Regions from separate parts of the Mesorhizobium sp. YL-MeA3-2017 genome, predicted to be linked through region 2. Evidence: predicted binding sites of a transcription regulator. Region 2 holds the regulator's gene; each other region holds the start of a gene.

Region 1 (6,757 bases), on a different contig from region 2:
CGAAAGACGAGGTCCTCGAGGTGGACGAGCTTGCCCTCGTGTCGCTTTCACTTCCCGATTTCAATCGGAAGAAAGCCTGCTTTCGCAAGTGTTTGCGCGCCAACAAGGGCGTGATTTTCATCTAACGATTTCAATTTTCGTTCACTGTGCGGCCCGCTCACAAGTTGGAGGTATGCGAAGCCGGCGTCCGCAATGGGGTGGAGAGCAAACTAGCAGTTTTCAAGGCGGCGGAGGGACACCGGCCGTTCGGTTTGGCGTCTCAGTATATTCGCAACTTCATGAGCCTTGACGCTGGAAGTCGGCCTTCACATATTTCTCATGGCCGCTGCCGATTGCGGGGCGGCCATCCTCAAACAGCTGAAATCGTTCAACCATTGGAGGTTTCAATGAGCGAGAGAACATTCGAAAGTCCCGTATTCGTGAGAGCCGCGGAAGGTCTCGTCCAGGAGATCGCCTGTCTCGAGGATGCCTGCGACTTTCTCCACGAATGGCCCAGGCACCGCCGTGGCGTGATCTACGAGACGGCGACGCGGGCGTGCCACCGCGCGTTCGACGGCCTTGTGCCGCTGAGGGCGGCGCGCGACGCGTTCGCCGGCTTCGCCCGTTCGGCGAAAATCCTCGAGGATGTATCCGTGGCGATGCCCTGGATGACCGGGCCGAAAGCCGGCGAGACCGGCGGCGTTGCCGCCTGACGCGACGAAGGGAGGATACGATGCTTTCTCAACCCTTCGAAAAGCCTGTCCGCGTGTGGGTCGGGCTCGGCTTTCCGCGCCAACTGAACTCGGTCGTGGACGCTTACCAGTTCGTCGTGGACTGGTGTGGAAACAGTCCGGAGCAAAGGGCGGCGATCCGCGCCTGCAAAGCCGCATTGGCTGGCGAAATCGACGCCGAGACAGCGCGCGGGATCCTGGTCCGGTTCGCCAGGAAGAAGGACATCCTGGCCGAGGACGGGACGATGCCGCCGGTGATGGACTCCGGACAATGGTTGCACGCCTGATCCGCAGCGCAATTTCGGGGCGGCGACCATGGTGTCGCCGCTCTCCGTTTCTCGGAACGAGCATGCGTAAAGATGCGCAGCGTGATATTGGAACGCGCGGCCTTTTCACTCGATCCGTTTGATCCTGCCTCTCGACAGCCGGAAAACGCCGTCGTGGCCGCCTTGCTTTACAAAATCGTCCTGCAACTCGCCCCAGGTGCCCAGAGGTTTGCCACAGTCATCACATCTGATTTCGGTGGACTCGGTGGCGTCGGCGGGAATGCGCAGCCGGATCGTCCCGCAATAGGGGCATTCGAGTTTATGATCCAGGTATTCCTGCATCGGTCCGGCCCTCGATTGGCCCCCACTCGCCGGGACTATATCGCGTCAATGCCCTGTTGAAAACCAAAAGGGTGTTTACGCCCGCCCGCCGGGGACTGCGGTTCCACCGGTAGTCGGCGAGAACTGGCCTTCAGCTTCACCCGATCATGGACGTTTCCGATGCCGCCGACACCTGCTGCGCCGCCAGATACATCAGCGCCGACGCGGCGGTGCGCCGGTTCCAGCCGGCGGACACGGCCATGTCCAGCAGGCCCGTCAGCAGCGGCTTCAATGCGCTGCGGCACTCCGTTTCATAGGCGAGGAACTCGCTCGGCGAACGGGTCGGCGTTGGAACGGATCCGATGTCGGTCATCTTGTTCATAGCATCCCCCGGAGTTATCTGCGAAATGCCCGCCCCCGGTGACGGGAGCGGGCCATGTGATCAGTGCCTCAGAAGTCCATGCCGGCGCCGGCGGGCATGGCGGGGGCGGCTTCCTTCTTCGGCTTCTCGGCCACCATCGCCTCGGTGGTCACCAGAAGGCCGGCGACCGAAGCGGCGTCCTGCAGCGCGGTGCGCACGACCTTGGCCGGATCGATCACGCCCTGCCTGTAGAGATCGCCATATTCGCCCGTCTGGGCATTCCAACCCCAGGCGAAGTCGGTCTTCTCCCGCAGCTTGCCGACGATGATCGAGCCTTCCGCGCCGGCGTTCTCGGCGATCTGGCGGGCAGGCGCCTCTATGGCGCGGCGCACGATGTCGATGCCGTATTTCTGGTCGGCGTTGTCGGCCGCCAACGTGTCGAGTGCCTTGACCGCCCTGAGCAGCGCGACACCGCCGCCGGGCAGGATGCCTTCCTCGATCGCCGCACGGGTGGCATGCAGCGCGTCGTCCACGCGGTCCTTCTTCTCCTTGACCTCGACTTCCGTGGCTCCGCCGACGCGGATCACCGCGACGCCGCCGGCCAGCTTGGCAAGACGCTCCTGGAGCTTCTCGCGGTCGTAGTCGGAAGTGGTCTCCTCGATCTGGGCTTTGATCTGCGTGACGCGGCCCTGGATCTCTTCCTTGCGGCCGGCGCCGTCGACGATGGTGGTGTTCTCTTTCTCGATCACCACCTTCTTGGCGCGGCCGAGCATCTGCAGCGTGACGTTCTCCAGCTTGATGCCGAGATCCTCGCTGATCGCCGTGCCGCCGGTGAGGATGGCGATGTCCTCCAGCATGGCCTTGCGGCGATCGCCGAAGCCCGGCGCCTTGACGGCCGCGACCTTGAGGCCGCCGCGCAGCTTGTTAACGACGAGCGTCGCCAGCGCCTCGCCCTCGACGTCCTCGGCAATGATCAGCAGCGGCTTGCCGGATTGCACCACGGCTTCGAGCACAGGAAGCATGGCCTGCAGATTGCCGAGCTTCTTTTCATGGATGAGCACATAGGGCTCCTCCAGTTCGACCCGCATCTTGTCCTGGTTGGTGATGAAGTACGGGCTGAGATAGCCGCGGTCGAACTGCATGCCTTCGACGACTTCCAGCTCGGTCTCGGCGGTCTTGGCTTCCTCGACGGTGATGACGCCCTCATTACCGACCTTCTGCATGGCTTCCGCAAGGAAGCGGCCGATCTCGGCGTCGCCGTTGGCGGAAATGGTGCCGACCTGGGCGATCTCGTCGTTCTTCGTGATCTTGCGGGCATTGGCCTTGAGTTCGGCCACTACGGCGTCCACTGCCTTGTCGATACCGCGCTTCAGGTCCATCGGGTTCATGCCCGAAGCCACGGCCTTGGCGCCTTCCCGGACGATGGCCTGCGCCAGAACCGTCGCGGTGGTGGTGCCGTCGCCGGCCAGATCGTTGGTCTTCGAGGCGACCTCACGAACCATCTGCGCGCCCATGTTCTCGAACTTGTCCTCGAGCTCGATTTCCTTCGCCACCGTCACGCCATCCTTGGTGATGCGCGGGGCGCCGAACGACTTATCTATGACGACGTTGCGGCCCTTGGGGCCGAGCGTTACCTTCACGGCATTGGCGAGAATGTCGACGCCGCGCAGCATGCGCTCGCGCGCGTCGGAATGGAACTTCACTTCCTTGGCAGCCATTGGATCACTCCTTCGATAGGCAGCTTTCGTTGACTGGTTGATATCGGGTTCGCGCCAATCAGGCGGCTTTCTTCAGCGTGGCCGCCTGTTCGATCACGCCCATCACGTCGCTTTCCTTCATGATGAGCAGGTCCTCACCATTCAGCTTGATCTCGGTGCCGGACCATTTGCCGAACAGAATGCGGTCGCCGGCCCTGACGTCGAGTTCGACGAGCTTGCCGCTATCGTCGCGTGCACCGGGGCCAACGGCGATGACCTCGCCCTCCTGCGGCTTCTCCTTGGCGGTGTCGGGGATGATGATGCCGCCGGCGGTTTTTTCATCGGCTTCGATGCGGCGGACCAGGATACGGTCGTGCAATGGACGGAACGTCATATCGTTCTCCTTCAGGACAAACAGATTGTTGAAGTTCCTCCACACCGGACCAGCAATATTGGACCGGTGCGGGGCTCGCGCGACCCTTTCGGCATCGCGCGCATATCGAGCTAGTTTTACGAATTTCCGGTTTCAAGAGGCTTCGCAAAAATTTTTGTCACTCGCACCGATCAAGTGCTAGTGCCATGAAAACACGCGGCTAATCGGAGTGCGGCAGCGCGTTTCCCGCTTGAATTTTCCGGCCGGTCGAACAAAATTATCGCAAGCTTCGCCATAGGTGAGGCTGTGAAGTCGAAACCTGTGCAAAGGAGCTTTTTGGAAAGACGGAGGATCAAGATGGACCGACAGAATCCCACACCGATTATTCCCTCTCTCGTTCCCGAAACATCCGACCTTGCGCTTGACCGGCTGCTGTCGCCGGCCAGGCATTTCAGGCATCCCGACGACGTCCTGAACGACGATGCGCTCGACATTCAGGAGAAGCGGGCGATCCTGTCGTCCTGGGCCTCCGATGCCTGCGCCGTCGAATCCGTCCCGGCGCTGCGTCGGCCGCCGGGGGCCGAGCAGCCGGTCTCCTTCGACCAGATCATGGACGCGCTATGCCGGCTCGACAGGGCGGCTGCGCCACCACGTTCGACAGGTGATCGACGGCACACTTCCGATCATCTGGATGCATGAAGGCCTGAGGCAGAGGAGACGCAAATGGTCACTGCGGTCAGCAGGGGATTCCGCCTGCAGATGGAAGGCTACGGCCTCACCACGGCCGAGATCCACTACCATCTTCCCGACCATCCGAGCCTGCTTCAGCTCTATGTCTGGCAGGAATACGATCTGGCGCCCCACTTTCCGGAACTGAAAGGCTTCCTCGGCTACTGGGAGCGTGAACTGGAGGGCGCGCTGCACTCCGTGCGCGTCGCCCACCATCGCCTCATTGAGCCGTCGGAGTGGCGGGCCGTCGACGGCGTCATCGCCATCCACTGAAGCTCATCTCGGGTCGCAGGCCGTCGATCATCGGTGCCGGACGCGATTTACGGGAAGCGCGCACTGCCGGGACCAATCCAGCCCGTTTGGCCGCCTTGAGGAAGGCTTTGTGGGCGTCGCGTGCGCTGCGCCATCCGTCTAGCGCATCCCGGCAGGCGCGTTCCGCCACGCGCCAGCTCCGCCCGCGCGCCCATTCGGGCCACTGCTGGTCCAGACACTCCAGCGCCTCAAAGCTGCTGGCGACATTGCGTGAAGCGTTGGGAAACTTGAGGGTAACAGGTTCGGGAAACCGAACGTCGTTCATCACTTCCTCCTTTTTTGGACGTCTTTTGCGAGCAAGCAATCGGATGGCGTCGTCTACGCGCATCTATGGTTGAGATGGGGACGCAGCGCGGAACATCAAGACCGTCTACGCTGGCACCGGAACGCTCAATCGTCCTCGTCGGCATCCAGCAGATCGATCAGTTCTGCGACGCGCGTTCCAGGCAGCGGCCGCCCCTCGCCCATCAGCGCCTCGTCGCCGTTGAGCCAGGCCCAGGCTTCCCGCAGCTCCTCGAAGGAAGCGCCGGTGGACAGGATGTCGGCGACGAGCGTTTCGTCCGTCGGCCCAAGGACCGATACGATCTCTTCCCGCGTCATGGACATGGTCGCTCTCCTGCGCATTGATGTGGAAGGTGCTGACCGGAAGATTCACGCCGGCGACGGCAAGACAATGCGCGTCGGCGAAGGACGTTCCGCGATCGACCTCTTGACGCGCGGAAAGCGAATTCCCAGATCGAATCCGCCGGCGCCCTTTTAGGGTCGGCAAGGTCAAGGAGCGCTCATCCTTGGCGCTCCTCGTACCCATGTTGCTCAGCAATGGAGGATATGGCTATGAGAACCGCATTCGATTTTTCCCCGCTTTATCGGTCGAGCATCGGCTTCGATCGTGTTTTCGACCTGCTGGAGAACGCGAGCCGGACGCCGAGCGTCGACAACTGGCCGCCCTACGACATCGCCAGGACAGGCGAAGACGCCTACCGCATCACCATGGCGGTGGCTGGCTTCGGCCAGGAAGAGCTAAGCATCGTACACGAGCCCAACATGCTTGTCGTCTCCGGCGAGAGAACGACGGAAGACAACGGCGACTATCTGCATCGCGGCATTGCCGGGCGGCCGTTCGAGCGCCGCTTCGAGCTTGCCGATCATGTGAAGGTGACCGGAGCTGGTCTCGTCAACGGCCTGCTGACGATCAATCTCCAGCGCCAGATTCCCGAGGAGATGAAGCCGCGCAAGATCGAGATCGGCAGCAGCAGCGGCAAAGCCGGGTCCCGTATCGAGGCTGGGACTGCCAAGGCCGTGGGCAAGCAGATCGCTGACAAGCAAGCCGCCTGAGGCAATGCGGATGAAGTCTGGCGCCGGACGTCCGGCGGCGGACGGATTTGTCAAAGATGATAGCGAGACTGACGAAAGGAGAATGACGATGAGCGTACGCGATCTTATTCCTTGGGGACGCGAGGAGAGTCGCGTCCCGAGCCTGTTCCGCGACAGCGAGCGTGATCCGTTCCTGTCGCTGCACCGCGAAGTGAACCGGCTGTTCGACGACGTTTTCCGCGGCTTCGACGGCGCCCTGCCGTCCGTCGGCAGGGCATCCGCCTTCGGCGGGAACTGGCCGAGCGTCGAGATCTCCGACAATGACAAAGAGATCAAGGTGACGGCTGAAGTGCCCGGCATGGACGAGAAGGACATCGAGATCATGCTCGATAACGGTGTGCTGACGCTGCGGGGCGAGAAGCGCTCGGAGACTGAGGACAAGGACCGGCAGTTCTCGGAACGCACCTACGGCCGCTTCGAGCGTCGTATCCCCCTCGGCTACGAGATCGAGGAAGACAGTGTCGACGCCCGCTTCAAGAACGGCGTCCTGTCCGTGACCTTGCCGAAAACGGCGAAAGCCCAGTCGCAGGCGAAACGTATTGCAATCAAAAGCTGACGCCTAGATAGCCTGGGAAGCGGCCGCCGTCGCTTCCCAGGCTATCAACTTCTCAAAA
Region 2 (6,757 bases):
TCGAGCATCGTTTCGGCCATGCGCTCGCCGGCCGCGTTGAAAAGGCCAAGATCGAGCTGACCGACGCCGAACAGGCCAACATCGACGTGGACCTGCCCGGCGCGACATTTACCGCCAGCCTGACAAAACAAGGGCTGGAACAGACGATCCGCACCGAGATAGGCCGGGTGACGGACACCGTCGCCGAGACACTGAGGCAGGCCGGCATACGCCCAGAAGACATCACCGCCGTGTTCCTAACCGGCGGCTCGACTGCCATCCCGCTGGCGCGGCGCAGCATCCTGGCGCTGGTGCCGCAGGCCAAGGTCGTGCAGGGCGATGCCTTCGGCTCGGTGGGCTTGGGCCTGGCGCTCGACGCGCAGCGCAAATTCGGCTGATACCCGGTAGACGTCCTTCCCGAGGCGCTTACTTCTGGCCGTTATAGGTGACGCGCCAGATGGTGCCGCTGGCATCCTCGGTGACGATCAGCGAGCCGTCGCCCGCGACGGCCACGCCGACGGGCCTGCCCCAGACGGCGTCGTCGGAGATGACGAAGCCGGTCATGAAGTCTTCGTACTCGCCGGTCGGCTTGCCATCCTTGAAGAGGAGCCGCACCACCTTGTAGCCGGTGCGCAGGGCACGGTTCCATGACCCGTGCAGGGCGACGAAGGCATCTCCCTTGTATGCCGCCGGAAACTGATCGCCTTCGTAAAAGGCGATGCCGAGCGGCGCCGAATGCGGCTGGATGAGCACGTCCGGCACAGTCACCTTGCCGGCAAGGTCGGGCCGCGCGCCGGCATGGCGCGGATCCTGATGATCGCCGATGTAATACCAGGGCCAGCCATAGAAGGCGCCTTCCTTCACCGACGTCGCATATTCGAAGGGCAGGTTGTCGCCCAGCGCGTCGCGTTCGTTGACGACACACCAAGGTTCGCCGGTGGCCGGTTGCACAGCAAGCCCCGAACAGTTGCGCAGGCCGGTGGCTACTGTGCGGCGGTTCTTGCCGTCGGCATCGAAGGCGAAGACCGCGGCGCGGCCTTGCTCGTCGCCCCAGGGGGCACCCAAGACCTGGGTTCGTGTCCAGCCTTCCAGCCCGCCCTTCGGCGCCTTGGCGTCGCCCTCGGCGACATTGGAGGCGGAGCCGACGGAGAGATAAAGCACCTTGCCGTCCGGCGAGAAGGCGATGTCGCGGGTCCAGTGGCCGCCGGTCGGGATGTCCTTGATCACGGCCTGCGGCGGCCCGGAGGCTTCAAGATCGCCCGGCTTGTAGGGAAAGCGCACGACCGAACCGGTGTTGGCGACATAAACCCATTCGGGTTTTTCGGGTGGGTAGAAAGCGATGCCATAGGGCGCCCGCAGGCCCTTGGCGAAGATTTCCGATTGTGCCGGCTGACCTGCCGTCGCCGCGAGGCGGTAAGTGCGGATCTGGTTGGTGCTGCTGTCGGCGACGAAAATGTCGCCATTGGGAGCGACGCGCACCACGCGCGGATTGCGCAGGCCGGACGCGACCAGTTCGGCGGAAAAACCCGGCGGCAGGGTCGGCTTGGCATTTTCAGGTCGTTCCACCTCCTCCGCGCCATTGCCGGCGGATTCGGTCGCGAATGGCTTCGGCAAATCCTGTGGCGCAAACAGGCGGCGCACGCCCGGCCGGTCGTCGCGCCAGCCGCCAAAGGCAGCCTCGCCCTTGAGAACGCCGGTTTCTTGGGCGAAGGCGGAACAGGCCGGCAAGGCCAGCAACAGAGCGAGCGCATTCGCGATACGGTTCACGCCATCCCCCTTTTCGCGTCACCCATTGCGTCTTGGGCACGAACATAGGGAGGCGACCGGCCAGCCACCACACCAGGAATGGGCTTGTGGGTCAGGTCTTCATCACGAAGCCGGCATCGAGCTGTTTTTCCAGCTCGACGAGATCGTCCGGCAGCGGCAGGCCAAGCGCGCGCAGTTCCGACAGCTTTTCGCGCAGCTGTTCCTGCACTTCGTGCTCGTCTTCCGGCTGGTTGACCATTTCCTGCAGAAGCAGGCTGATGCGAGCCTGGATTTCTTCCAACGCCATGGCGTTCCCTCCTTGGCTGGCGGCGACTGTCTCAGCGCAGCATGCGCGAAATCAGCTGCGCCGTATAGTCGACCATCGGAACGATGCGCGCATAGTTCAGCCGTGTGGGGCCGATGACGCCCAGTGCGCCGACGATGCGGGCATCCTTGTCGCGATAGGGCGCCACGACCAGCGACGAGCCCGACAGCGAGAACAGCTTGTTCTCGGAACCGATGAATATGCGGACCCCGGAGCCCTCTTCCGCCAGATCAAGCAGCTGGATCAGCCCGTCCTTGGTTTCGAGGTCTTCGAACAAATGTTTCAGAAGCTCGATGTCGGCCTGGGCGGTGACGTTTTCGAGCAGATTGGCGCGGCCGCGCACGATCAGGCGCGCCGGCAGGCCGCTTTCGGTGCCGGCCCAGACGGCGAGCCCTTTTTCGACCAGATCCTGCGACAGCGTGTCGAGGGCGGCGCGGGTTTCCTCCTTCAGGCGCGCGATCTCGCCGCGCGCCTCGGCGAGTGTCCGGCCGCGGATATGCGCGTTGAGGAAGTTGGACGCCTCGTGCAATTGCGACAGCGTCGTGCCGGCCGGCAGGTCGATGACACGGTTCTCGACATCGCCGCCTTGCGAGACCAGCACCGCCAGCGCCCGGCCCGGCTCCAGTTGGATGAACTCGATGTGCTTGAGCGCCGCCTCGTTCTTCGCGGTGAGCACCAGCCCGGCGCCACGCGAAACACCCGACAGCATCTGGCTCGCCTCGGTCAGCATGTGTTCGAGCGACATGCCGTTGCCGCCAGCCTTCACCTGCGTCTCGATGCTGCGACGTTCCTCGTCGGTCAGATCGCCAAACTCCAGGAGAGCGTCGACGAAGAAGCGCAGGCCGGCCTGCGTCGGCAGACGCCCGGCCGAGACATGCGGCGCATAGATGAGGCCGAGATGCTCGAGATCGCTCATCACGTTGCGGATGGTGGCCGGCGACAGCGACGACGGCAGGATGCGCGACAGCGAGCGCGAGCCGACCGGCTCGCCGTCCCTCAGGTAGGAATCGACGATACGGCGAAATATGTCGCGCGAACGGATGTCGAGCGACTGGAACGCAGGCGATTGCAATGTCGGGTCGACGATCGGCTTGGTCATCGGCAATAGGACCTCCGGGACTTACGATATAGATCGGAGCCGGGGCCGCGCAAGCAACCCGTTTTCCTTTGCGCCTCGCCCCCTATTGCAGTTACAAGCCGGCCACGAGTCCCCAAACCACAAGAAACAAGAAGAAAGACGTTCCATGCGCCCCTCCAAACGCCAGCCAGACGAAATGCGCGCCATCTCCTTCGAGCGCGGCGTTTCCAAACACGCCGAAGGCTCCTGCCTGGTGAAGTTCGGCGACACACATGTGCTGTGCACGGCGAGCCTGGAAGAGAAGGTGCCGGGCTGGATGCGCAATTCCGGCAAGGGCTGGGTGACGGCGGAATACGGCATGCTGCCGCGCTCGACGGGCGAACGCATGCGCCGCGAAGCCTCGGCCGGCAAGCAAGGCGGCCGTACGCTGGAAATCCAGCGCCTGATCGGCCGCTCGCTGCGCGCCGTGGTCGATTTACAGGCGCTCGGCGAAGTACAGATCACCGTCGATTGCGACGTCATCCAGGCCGACGGCGGCACCCGCACCGCTTCGATCACCGGCGGTTGGGTAGCGCTGTATGACTGCCTGCGCTGGATGGAAGCGCGGCAGATGGTGAAGCTGGACAAGGTGTTGAAGGACCATGTCGCGGCGATCTCTTGCGGCATCCATGACGGCCAGCCGGTCATCGACCTCGACTATCTGGAAGACTCGTCGGCCGGCACCGACGCCAATTTTGTCATGACCGGCAAGGGCGGCATCGTCGAAATCCAGGGCACTGCCGAGGGCGAGCCCTTTTCCGAGGAGCAGTTCGCGGCACTGATGGGATTGGCCAAGAAAGGCATTGGCCGCCTTGTGTCGCTGCAGCAGATGGCGGTGGCTTGAGGCGAGCCATGCAGCCTGCCGCCATCCTTGAATCCGCGCTCTACGTCACCGATCTGGAGGCGGCGGAAACGTTCTATGCCGACATTCTCGGCCTGGAGCAGATCGGCAAGGTGGCAGGCCGCCATGTGTTTTTCCGCTGCGGCCAAGGCGTGCTTCTGCTGTTCAACGCGGAAGCGACCAGACATACGCCGGCGCCCGATGCCCGCCTGCCGGTGCCGCCGCATGGCACCGTCGGCCCGGGTCATCTGTGCTTCTCGGCGACGCCTGAGGAACTGGACCGCTGGAAGACACGTCTGGCATCGCATGGCGTGGCCATCGAGGCCGAGTTCGAATGGCCGCAGGGCGGCCGCTCCATCTATCTGCGCGACCCTTCCGGTAATTCGCTGGAATTCGCCGAACCGAAAATCTGGAAGCTTTAGATGCATTCGCTCGATGGAAAGAAGATCGTCGTTGCCAGCCACAATGCCGGCAAGCTTAAGGAATTCGCCGACCTGATGGGTCCATTCGGCTTCGAGGCGAAGTCCGCCAAGGAATACGGCTTGCCGGAACCCGACGAGACCGGCACGACGTTTGAGGAAAACGCCTATATCAAGGCCTTCGCCGCCGCCCAGGCGACCGGCCTGCCGGCGCTGTCGGACGATTCCGGCCTGTGCGTCGACGCGCTCGACGGCGCGCCCGGCGTCTACACCGCCAACTGGGCGGAAAAGCCCGACGGCAGCCGCGATTTCGGCATGGCGATGCAGAAGACCGAGGATGCACTGCAGAAAGTGGGTGCCGGCGAAGCGGCACAGCGCAAGGGGCGTTTCGTCGCCGTCATCTGCCTTGCCTTCCCCGACGGCCAGGCCGAATATTACCGCGGCGAGGCCCACGGCACCCTGGTGTGGCCGCCGCGCGGCGAAAAAGGCTTCGGCTACGACCCGGTGTTCCGTCCAGAGGGCTATGACCAGACTTTCGGCGAGATGACGGCAGAACAGAAGCATGGCTGGAAACCCGGCCAGCCGGACGCGCTTTCGCATCGCGCCCGGGCCTTCCAGAAATTCGCGCGAGCAAGGCTGGGCTCGGCCTGATGCTGCTTGATCGGTCGCCCGGCTTCGGCGTCTACATCCACTGGCCGTTCTGCGCGGCGAAGTGCCCCTATTGCGACTTCAACAGCCATGTCCGCCACCAACCGGTGGACCAGGAACGTTTCGCCAGCGCCTTCCAGCAGGAATTGGCGACGATGCGCGAACGCACCGGCCCGCGCGAAGTGACCTCGATCTTCCTCGGCGGCGGTACGCCTTCGCTGATGAAGCCGGAAACCGTCGGCGCGGTGCTGGATGCCGTCGCCAGGAACTGGACTGTTCCAGGCGGCATCGAGGTGACGCTGGAGGCCAACCCCTCATCCGTCGAGGCCGAGCGTTTTCGCGGCTATCGCGCGGCGGGCGTCAACCGCGTTTCGCTGGGCGTGCAGGCGTTGAACGACCGCGACCTGAAGTTCCTCGGCCGGCTGCACAATGTGGACGAGGCCCTGCATGCGATCGGGCTCGCCCGCGAAATCTTCCCGCGGCTTTCCTTCGACCTGATTTATGCCCGTCCCGGCCAGACACCGGAAGCCTGGGCGGCGGAGCTGAAAGAGGCAATCGGCTATGCCGCCGACCACTTGTCGCTTTACCAGCTCACCATCGAGGAAGGCACGCCGTTCTACGCGCTGCATGCGGCGAAGAAATTCGAAATCCCCAACGGCGAACACGCCGCCGACCTTTATCAGTTGACGCAGGAGATCACAGCCGCCCATGGCTTGCCAGCCTACGAGATTTCCAACCACGCCCGCCCGGGCGCGGAGAGCCGGCACAATCTGACCTACTGGCGCTATGGCGAATATGTCGGCGTCGGCCCCGGCGCCCATGGCCGTTTCGTCGAGAAGGGCACACGGGTGGTGACGGTGGCGGAAAAGGTGCCGGAAACCTGGCTCAACCTCGTCGAAGCCAAGGGGCATGGCGTGACCGGCGGCGAGGTGCTGACCCGTTCGGAAGAAGCCGACGAGTTCCTGCTGATGGGGCTGAGGCTTGCCGAAGGCATCGACCTTGCCCGCTACGAGCAATATTCAGGTCGCGCCCTGCCCTCTGCCCGCCTGTCGATCCTGCAGGAAGAAGGGCTGGTCGCATCCATCGGCAATTCGCGGCTGCGCGCCACACCGGCCGGCATGATCGTGCTGGACGCGGTGGTGGCCGATCTCGCCAGATAGCGCCGCCGCCGCTTTTCCATTGTGTCTCTTGCGCTAGTGCTTCGGATGCGGTCAGCATCGGCAAACCCTCCCGCAAATCGCTCCAGGAGCCAGCCCGATGAATTCCGCTCTCTCTTCCTGGCAATTCTGGGCGCTGTCGTCAGCGGCCTTCGCCGCGCTGACGGCGATCTTCGCCAAGGTCGGCATCGAGAACATCAATTCCGACTTCGCCACCCTCATTCGCACCGTCGTTATTCTCCTGGTGCTGGCGGCCATCGTCATGGCCACGGGCCAGGCGCAGGCACTCGGCTCGATTTCGACCAGGACCTATGCTTTCCTCGTCCTGTCGGGACTGGCGACGGGCGCTTCCTGGCTGTGCTACTTCCGCGCTCTGAAGCTTGGGCAGGCGGCGCAGGTCGCGCCGGTCGACAAGTTAAGCGTGGTGCTTGTGGCTGTCTTTGGCGCCGCGTTTCTGGGCGAGCGCCTCTCCGCCACGAACTGGCTTGGCGTCGTCCTTATCGCGACGGGCGCGGTTCTGGTCGC
Region 3 (6,757 bases), 930 kb from region 2:
TCATGATGGCCCCCGGTTTCAGGCGACGACGCGGCGGCGCGACAGGGCGACGAACAGGCCAAGCAGCGCCACCGAAGCGACGACGCTGGCGGCGGCGAATTGCGGCACGCCGCGGAAATCCCCTTCCCTGATCAGCAGCGAGGCGGCGACCGGCCCGAACGCCAGGCCGAACAATTGCGCTGCCGGCACCAGGAGCGCAGTCGTGCGTGTCTCGTCCGCGGTGATCGCCAGCCTGATCTGGTAGGGAACGACGAAGAGCAGGATGAAGCCCATCGCCAGAGCGGCGATCCAGAAAGTGGTGAGTGCCGGCCCGCCGGCCAGCACCAGGCAGGCGATCACGGCAACGATGCCGACACCGGTTATGGCGAGGCGATAGTCGATGCGCGCCTCGAACACGGTGGCCGTCATGGCGCCAAGGATCTGAGCGGCGAGGCTCGCCGAAACGATCAGTCCGACCGTGCGGCCGTCGATGCCATATTGCGCGCCGAGCGGCTCGAGAAACGCCCAGACCGAACCGAAGAACATGAAGTAACAGAAGATCGACAGCAGCGCGGTGATCGCGCCGGGCGTCAGCACATTGGCAAAATGCTCTTCCTTGGGCAGGTCCGCATAGTCGTCCGCCACGTTGCGGGCGACGGCGAGCGAAAGCAGGCAAACGACCGCCAGCGTGACGAAACCGCCGCCGGCGCCATAGGCGGGAATGACGACGAGTGCGAGCAGCAGCGCCAGAACGCATTGCGCCAGCGTCTGCAGCGAGACGAAATAGCCGCCGATGCGCTCGGCGCGGCGCGATCGCGCGATCAATTCGGTTGCGACGGCGACAAGGCCACCCTCGGCGAAGCCGGCGACAGCGCGGGCGGCGATCAGCATGTTGGCGCCCGCCGCATAGGCGGTCCACAGATTGGCCAGCGCCAAAAGCAGCAGAAGGACCGCACTTTTCCAGCGCATGTTGCGCGCCGAAAGCGCCATTGCCACCGTGGCCGAGCCGAGGCCGATGGTGATCAGCTCGGCGGTGGCGACCAGCGCCAGTTCATCGCCGGTGACATGGCCTTGCGTGAAAAGAGCACCGAGCAGCACCGGCTGCAGGCCGAGGATGAGCAGGCCGACGGAACCGATCCAGAGCGCCGCGGCAAGCTGCCCGCGCGTTGGATTGCCGACCAGCCAGTCCCCTTGCGAATGCGCGGAATTCTTCGAGTCCACAGGCGCCTCCCAACGTCCGTTGCCTCATTCTGTCGTCGCGCATCGTGCTTTCAGGCGGATGCGTCAAAAGCTGATAATCAATCAGTATCTTGAAAACTGATACTTTATCATCTTTGTTGTCAATGCGAATTCGCCAAGCAGGATGTGGACAGCCGGCATATGAAACAGGCCAAGCGTGCAGAGACCGGTTCTCAGCTCAGGCGACGCCCCAAGCAGGAGCGCAGCCGCGAGCGCATCGACGCGATCCTGGCGACCGCCATGCGGCTGATCGGCGAAAAGGGCATCGACGCCGTCACCATGAAAGAGGTCGGCGCGCTGGCCGGCGGGCCGATCGCCACGGTCTACCACTACTTCCCCAACAAGTCGGCGATCCTGGCCACGCTCTACGAGCGCTTCTCGGAGGTGACGCGGGCGCGGCAACAGGAGATCGTCGCCGGCATCGATGGGCTGGAGAGCATGATCGCGGCTTCCGACCGCATGCTCGACGACTATTTCGAGCGCGTCGCCGGCGATCCCGCCATCCAGGACCTGCAGAACGCCATCCAGGCCGACAAGGCGCTGAAGAACCTCGACATCGCCGAGACGCATCACCAGGCCAGCGTTTTCTGCGATCAGATCATCCGGCTGTTGAAACCCGAACGGCAGGACGAGTTCCGGCGCATGGTGTTCCTGTTCTTCCAACTCGCCGGCGGTGTGGTGCGGCTGGCGCTGACGCAGGACAAGGCCGAGGGACAACGCATGCTCGACGACTACAAATCGATCATCCACTGCCAGTTGCGCGGGTTTTTCGACTAGGTTCGGCTGGCGAAACACAGTTGCCTCCGCGCGACCGGCCACCGGTTTGCGTCTTCCTCCGAAAGCTATGCGTGCGCGGGCTGCACCGGACAAGCTGAACGGGTGCCAAGAAAAACCAGCGGGACCGCGATTGCATAGATGACGACCGCCGACAGCCAGATGGCCCCGGGCCAGGTCTTCTGGACCGCGAAATAGAGCGTGGAGAATGCCAGCGGGCTGATGACGGAGCCCAGGCTGACGGCCGAGGCCAGCACGCCTTGCAATTGGCCCTGGCTCGCCGGGTCGACCTGCCGGGTGGCCAGTGCCTGAAACGCCGGCGCGCCGATGCCGCCGAGGGCGAAGACCGGCATGATGGCGAACACGATCCAGCCCTGTCCCGCGAAGGCCATGGCAACAAGGGCGATGCACGTGCAGGCGATGCCGACGACGACGGCCCAGCGCTCGCCGAGCAGTCTGGTTGCCGGGCCGGGCAAGAATGCCTGCGCCAACGTCTGGCAGATACCGAATGCGCCCAGCGACAGGCCGATCCAGAGGCCGTTCCAGCCGAACGTATCGCTCCCCCACAGCGCCCAGCAGGTGCCGTAGGCTTCTCCCGTCGCGCTCAGGATGAAAAACACCGCGACGATGGGCGCAAGCCCGGTCATCGCGAAGACGCCGCGTAGCGGCTTGAGCGGGTTGAGCGCGGCGAGATCGATCCTGGCACGGGTCGGCGTGCGCGACTCCGGCAGAACGAACAGTGCCAGCAGAAGATTGCAGGCGTTCAGCACGGCGGCGGCGATGAACGGCAGTCGCAGCCAATGGTCGCCAAGCAAACCGCCGAGAACCGGCCCGACGATGAAGCCGATGCCGAACATGGCGTTGAACAGGCCGAAGCGGCGGGCTCGCTCGTCCTCCGGCGAAATATCGGTGATGTAGGCCATGGCCACGGAGACATTGGCGCTGGTCAGGCCGGCGATGGCGCGGCCCAAAAGCAACATCCAGAGATGCGGCGCGAAGGCCATGATGAGATAGTCTATTGCCGCACCGCCGAGCGACATGAGCAGCACGGGGCGCCGGCCCAGCGTGTCGCTCAGAGCGCCGAGCACCGGCGCGAAGATGAACTGCATGAGCGCATAGAGCGCGGTCATGATGCCGATATAGGGTGCGATGTCCTGGCTGTGCGTCACCTCCTCGAGAAGGCGCGGTAGAATGGGGAAGATGAGGCCTATGCCGATGGCGTCGAGGACGATCGCGGCAAAGATAACGGTAAGGGATCTGTTCATGACTGGTCTCAGGGGAGCGGACCGACGGGTCCCGCGTGCTGGAGGCTGTGAGGGTTTGGGATGACGGCCACGGGTCCGGCGGGCCAACCGCCGCAATAGCGACTTGCCAGCCAAGTCGGCGTTTCATATACTGGATATAAATATGTACTCAGTATACTTTCAATTATGCCGACTGGAGTTTCATGTCAACCCCAACCGACCTTCGATCCCGCAAGCGCCTCGCCACGCGACGCGCCATCTCGCTCGTTGCCGACCGTCTCTTTTGGGAACGGGGCTTTGACAATGTGACAGTGGACGAGATCGCGGCGGCGGCCGATGTCGGGCGGATGACTGTGTTCAACCACTTCCCGCGCAAGGAAGACATGTTCTTCGATCGCGACGAAGAGGGCCGCGAGACCGTCCGCGAAGCCTTGCGACAGCGCGATCCGGGTGTTTCGCCGATCGAGACGCTGCGCCGGCTCGCGCACCAGCTGATCGCCGACGGGGCTCCATATGTGGAGTTTTCCGCCAGGAGCCAGCGCTTCATAGAGACGGTCGAAGGCAGCGAAACCCTCAAGGCGCGGGCCAGGGCGATCCGCGACGAGCTCGAACATGTCGTGGCGGCGGCGCTGTCCGAATGTACCGGACAGGAGGCGACCGATGCCGGTGCCCGCCTGGCAGCCGCCCTGCTCCTGGCGACGTGGACCGTGGCTTTCCTCGAAGCCCACCGCACCTTTCGACTAAGGCAAGACACGGAGGAAGCGAAAGCCGCCTTCCTCACCGTTGTCGACAAGGGAGCCGCCGGCCTGAAGGCGGCGATGGCCGGCACGCCCTACGCCTGAGCAATCATTCGCGGCGGCGGCCGGATGCAGGAGATTATCGATCCAACGCCGGCCTCGGCAGCGAAACGCGGATTTCGTGCGGCCAGATGCCGCGCCGCTTCTTGACTCTCCCCTGGGGCAGGATTATTTCAGCGCCACGTTAGCACTCACTCAAGGCGAGTGCTAACCGAAGGTCCGGCTAGACCGGACGGAGGAAATTCTTTCTCACCTTTCGCACCGAGGAAATCAAATGGCAAAGTCGAAGTTCCGCCCGCTTCATGACCGCGTGGTCGTTCGCCGGGTTGAATCCGAAGAAAAGACGGCTGGCGGGATCATCATCCCCGACACCGCCAAGGAAAAGCCGCAGGAAGGCGAAGTCATCGCCGTCGGCTCCGGCGCCCGCGACGAGGCTGGCAAGCTGGTCCCGCTGGATGTCAAGTCTGGCGACCGCGTCCTGTTCGGTAAGTGGTCGGGCACCGAAGTGAAGCTCAATGGCGAAGACCTTCTGATCATGAAGGAATCCGACATCATGGGCATCATCGGCTGATCGGCCGGCTCATCCGCACCATCCAATCTTGATTTCGGGCGCAACGCCCAGGAGTAAAAAATGGCTGCTAAAGACGTAAAATTCTCCCGTGATGCCCGCGAGCGCATGCTGCGCGGCGTCAACATCCTCGCCGACGCGGTGAAGGTGACGCTGGGCCCGAAGGGCCGTAACGTCGTCATCGACAAGTCGTTCGGCGCCCCGCGCATCACCAAGGACGGCGTCACCGTCGCCAAGGAAATCGAACTGGAAGACAAGTTCGAGAACATGGGCGCGCAGCTGGTCCGCGAAGTTGCTTCGAAGACCAACGACATCGCCGGCGACGGCACCACGACCGCGACGGTTCTCGCCCAGGCGATCGTCCAGGAAGGCCACAAGTCGGTTGCCGCCGGCATGAACCCGATGGATCTGAAGCGCGGCATCGATCTGGCCGTTGCTGAAGTCGTCGCTCATCTCGGCAAGGCCGCCAAGAAGATCAAGTCGTCGGACGAAGTCGCCCAGGTTGGCACCATCTCGGCCAATGGCGACGAGTCGGTCGGCAAGATGATCGCGGAAGCGATGCAGAAGGTCGGCAACGAAGGCGTCATCACGGTTGAAGAAGCCAAGACCGCCGAGACCGAGCTGGAAGTCGTCGAAGGCATGCAGTTCGACCGCGGCTACCTGTCGCCCTACTTCATCACCAACCCGGACAAGATGATCGCCGAGCTCGAGGATGCCTACATCCTCCTGCACGAGAAGAAGCTGTCCAACCTGCAGGCGATGCTGCCGGTCCTCGAGGCCGTCGTGCAGACCTCCAAGCCGCTCCTCATCATCTCGGAAGACGTCGAAGGCGAGGCTCTGGCCACGCTGGTCGTCAACAAGCTGCGTGGTGGCCTGAAGATCGCCGCCGTCAAGGCTCCGGGCTTCGGCGACCGCCGCAAGGCCATGCTGGAAGACATCGCCATCCTCACCGGTGGCCAGGTCATCTCGGAAGACCTCGGCATCAAGCTAGAAAGCGTGACGCTGGCCATGCTCGGCCGGGCCAAGAAGGTCCGCATCGAGAAGGAAAACACCACCATCGTCGACGGCGCCGGCAAGAAGGCCGAGATCCAGGGCCGCGTTGCCCAGATCAAGCAGCAGATCGAAGAGACCACTTCGGACTACGACCGCGAGAAGCTCCAGGAGCGTCTGGCGAAGCTGGCTGGCGGCGTTGCCGTCATCCGCGTCGGCGGTGCGACCGAGATCGAAGTCAAGGAAAAGAAGGACCGCGTTGACGACGCGCTGAACGCAACCCGCGCTGCCGTCGAAGAAGGCATCGTGGCTGGCGGCGGCGTTGCCCTGCTGCGCGCCACCCAGGCGATCAAGGCTGCCGGCGTCAACGCCGACCAGGCCGCCGGCATCGCCATCGTCCGTCGCGCTCTGCAGGCTCCGGCCCGCCAGATCGCCTCGAACGCAGGTGCTGAAGCCTCGATCGTCGCGGGCAAGATCCTCGACAACAAGGGCGCGACCTACGGCTACAACGCCCAGACCGGCGAATATGGCGACATGATCGCCATGGGTATCGTCGACCCGGTCAAGGTCGTGCGCACGGCTCTCCAGGACGCTGCTTCGGTTGCCGGCCTGCTGGTCACCACCGAGGCCATGATCGCCGAAGCCCCGAAGAAGGACACCGCCGGCGGCATGCCGGGCGGTATGCCTGGCGGCGGCATGGGCGGCATGGGCGGCATGGACTTCTAAGAAGTCCATAAAGCTCGCCCATGAGCTTATGATGCTCAAGCCCGCAAGCGGGCTTGAGTGGCGGCATGGACTTCTAAGAAGTCCGGCCAACCGGCTGAACTGTTTGGGAAAAGGGCGGCAGCGATGCCGCCCTTTTTTCGTATTCTGCGGCTGAGAGGCTTAGGATGCCTTGGCGAACGGGCCAGGTTGAAAAAATTGACTCTGGCGCGGCGGTGAGGCCTGCCGTTGGATAGATTTTTAACGAAATCCCTCTACGGCTTCACATCTCAGGCAACGTATGGGAAAGGGCGGCAGAAATGCCGCCCTTTCTTCATTTCCAAAGCGCGGCAGGCGCCCGGGAAAATGCATGTCGAACAAAGCTGAAATCACGGTCGAGATCGACACGGCGCTGGTGCGGCGGCTGATCGACACGCAGTTTCCGCAGTGGGCGCATCTGCCGA

The links. Region 2 encodes HrcA, which represses chaperone genes, less so after heat shock. Its sites were predicted from a motif close to GTTAGCACTCNCNNNNNGNGAGTGCTAAC; they were not measured.
Region 1: QFZ88_RS28160 (co-chaperone GroES) is a predicted target of HrcA. The motif match lies at 3,903-3,931, and genes of this name have one in related genera.
Region 3: groES (co-chaperone GroES) is a predicted target of HrcA. The motif match lies at 4,217-4,245, and genes of this name have one in related genera.

What each region holds. Positions count from the first base shown of each region.
Region 1 is NZ_JAUSVH010000003.1:134,163-140,919, reverse strand. Features, by position in the region: partial or broken gene QFZ88_RS28190 (RHE_PE00001 family protein) at 1-26, opposite strand, end outside; gene QFZ88_RS28185 (DUF982 domain-containing protein) at 387-692, shown strand; gene QFZ88_RS28180 (DUF982 domain-containing protein) at 713-997, shown strand; gene QFZ88_RS28175 (hypothetical protein) at 1,103-1,318, opposite strand; gene QFZ88_RS28170 (hypothetical protein) at 1,455-1,679, opposite strand; gene groL (chaperonin GroEL) at 1,748-3,376, opposite strand; gene QFZ88_RS28160 (co-chaperone GroES) at 3,435-3,749, opposite strand; gene QFZ88_RS28155 (hypothetical protein) at 4,086-4,427, shown strand; gene QFZ88_RS28150 (usg protein) at 4,452-4,730, shown strand; gene QFZ88_RS28145 (DUF982 domain-containing protein) at 4,714-5,034, opposite strand; gene QFZ88_RS28140 (hypothetical protein) at 5,160-5,375, opposite strand; gene QFZ88_RS28135 (Hsp20 family protein) at 5,604-6,104, shown strand; gene QFZ88_RS28130 (Hsp20/alpha crystallin family protein) at 6,193-6,699, shown strand.
Region 2 is NZ_JAUSVH010000001.1:4,452,100-4,458,856, reverse strand. Features, by position in the region: gene QFZ88_RS20950 (Hsp70 family protein) at 1-377, shown strand, start outside; gene QFZ88_RS20945 (PQQ-dependent sugar dehydrogenase) at 406-1,746, opposite strand; gene QFZ88_RS20940 (hypothetical protein) at 1,838-2,032, opposite strand; gene hrcA (heat-inducible transcriptional repressor HrcA) at 2,064-3,149, opposite strand; gene rph (ribonuclease PH) at 3,295-4,011, shown strand; gene QFZ88_RS20925 (VOC family protein) at 4,020-4,430, shown strand; gene rdgB (RdgB/HAM1 family non-canonical purine NTP pyrophosphatase) at 4,431-5,078, shown strand; gene hemW (radical SAM family heme chaperone HemW) at 5,078-6,235, shown strand; gene QFZ88_RS20910 (EamA family transporter) at 6,333-6,757, shown strand, end outside.
Region 3 is NZ_JAUSVH010000001.1:5,382,909-5,389,665, reverse strand. Features, by position in the region: gene QFZ88_RS25545 (D-arabinono-1,4-lactone oxidase) at 1-4, opposite strand, end outside; gene QFZ88_RS25540 (MFS transporter) at 19-1,200, opposite strand; gene QFZ88_RS25535 (TetR/AcrR family transcriptional regulator) at 1,360-1,995, shown strand; gene QFZ88_RS25530 (TCR/Tet family MFS transporter) at 2,061-3,257, opposite strand; gene QFZ88_RS25525 (TetR/AcrR family transcriptional regulator) at 3,440-4,078, shown strand; gene groES (co-chaperone GroES) at 4,308-4,604, shown strand; gene groL (chaperonin GroEL) at 4,665-6,317, shown strand; gene QFZ88_RS25510 (aminoglycoside phosphotransferase family protein) at 6,664-6,757, shown strand, end outside.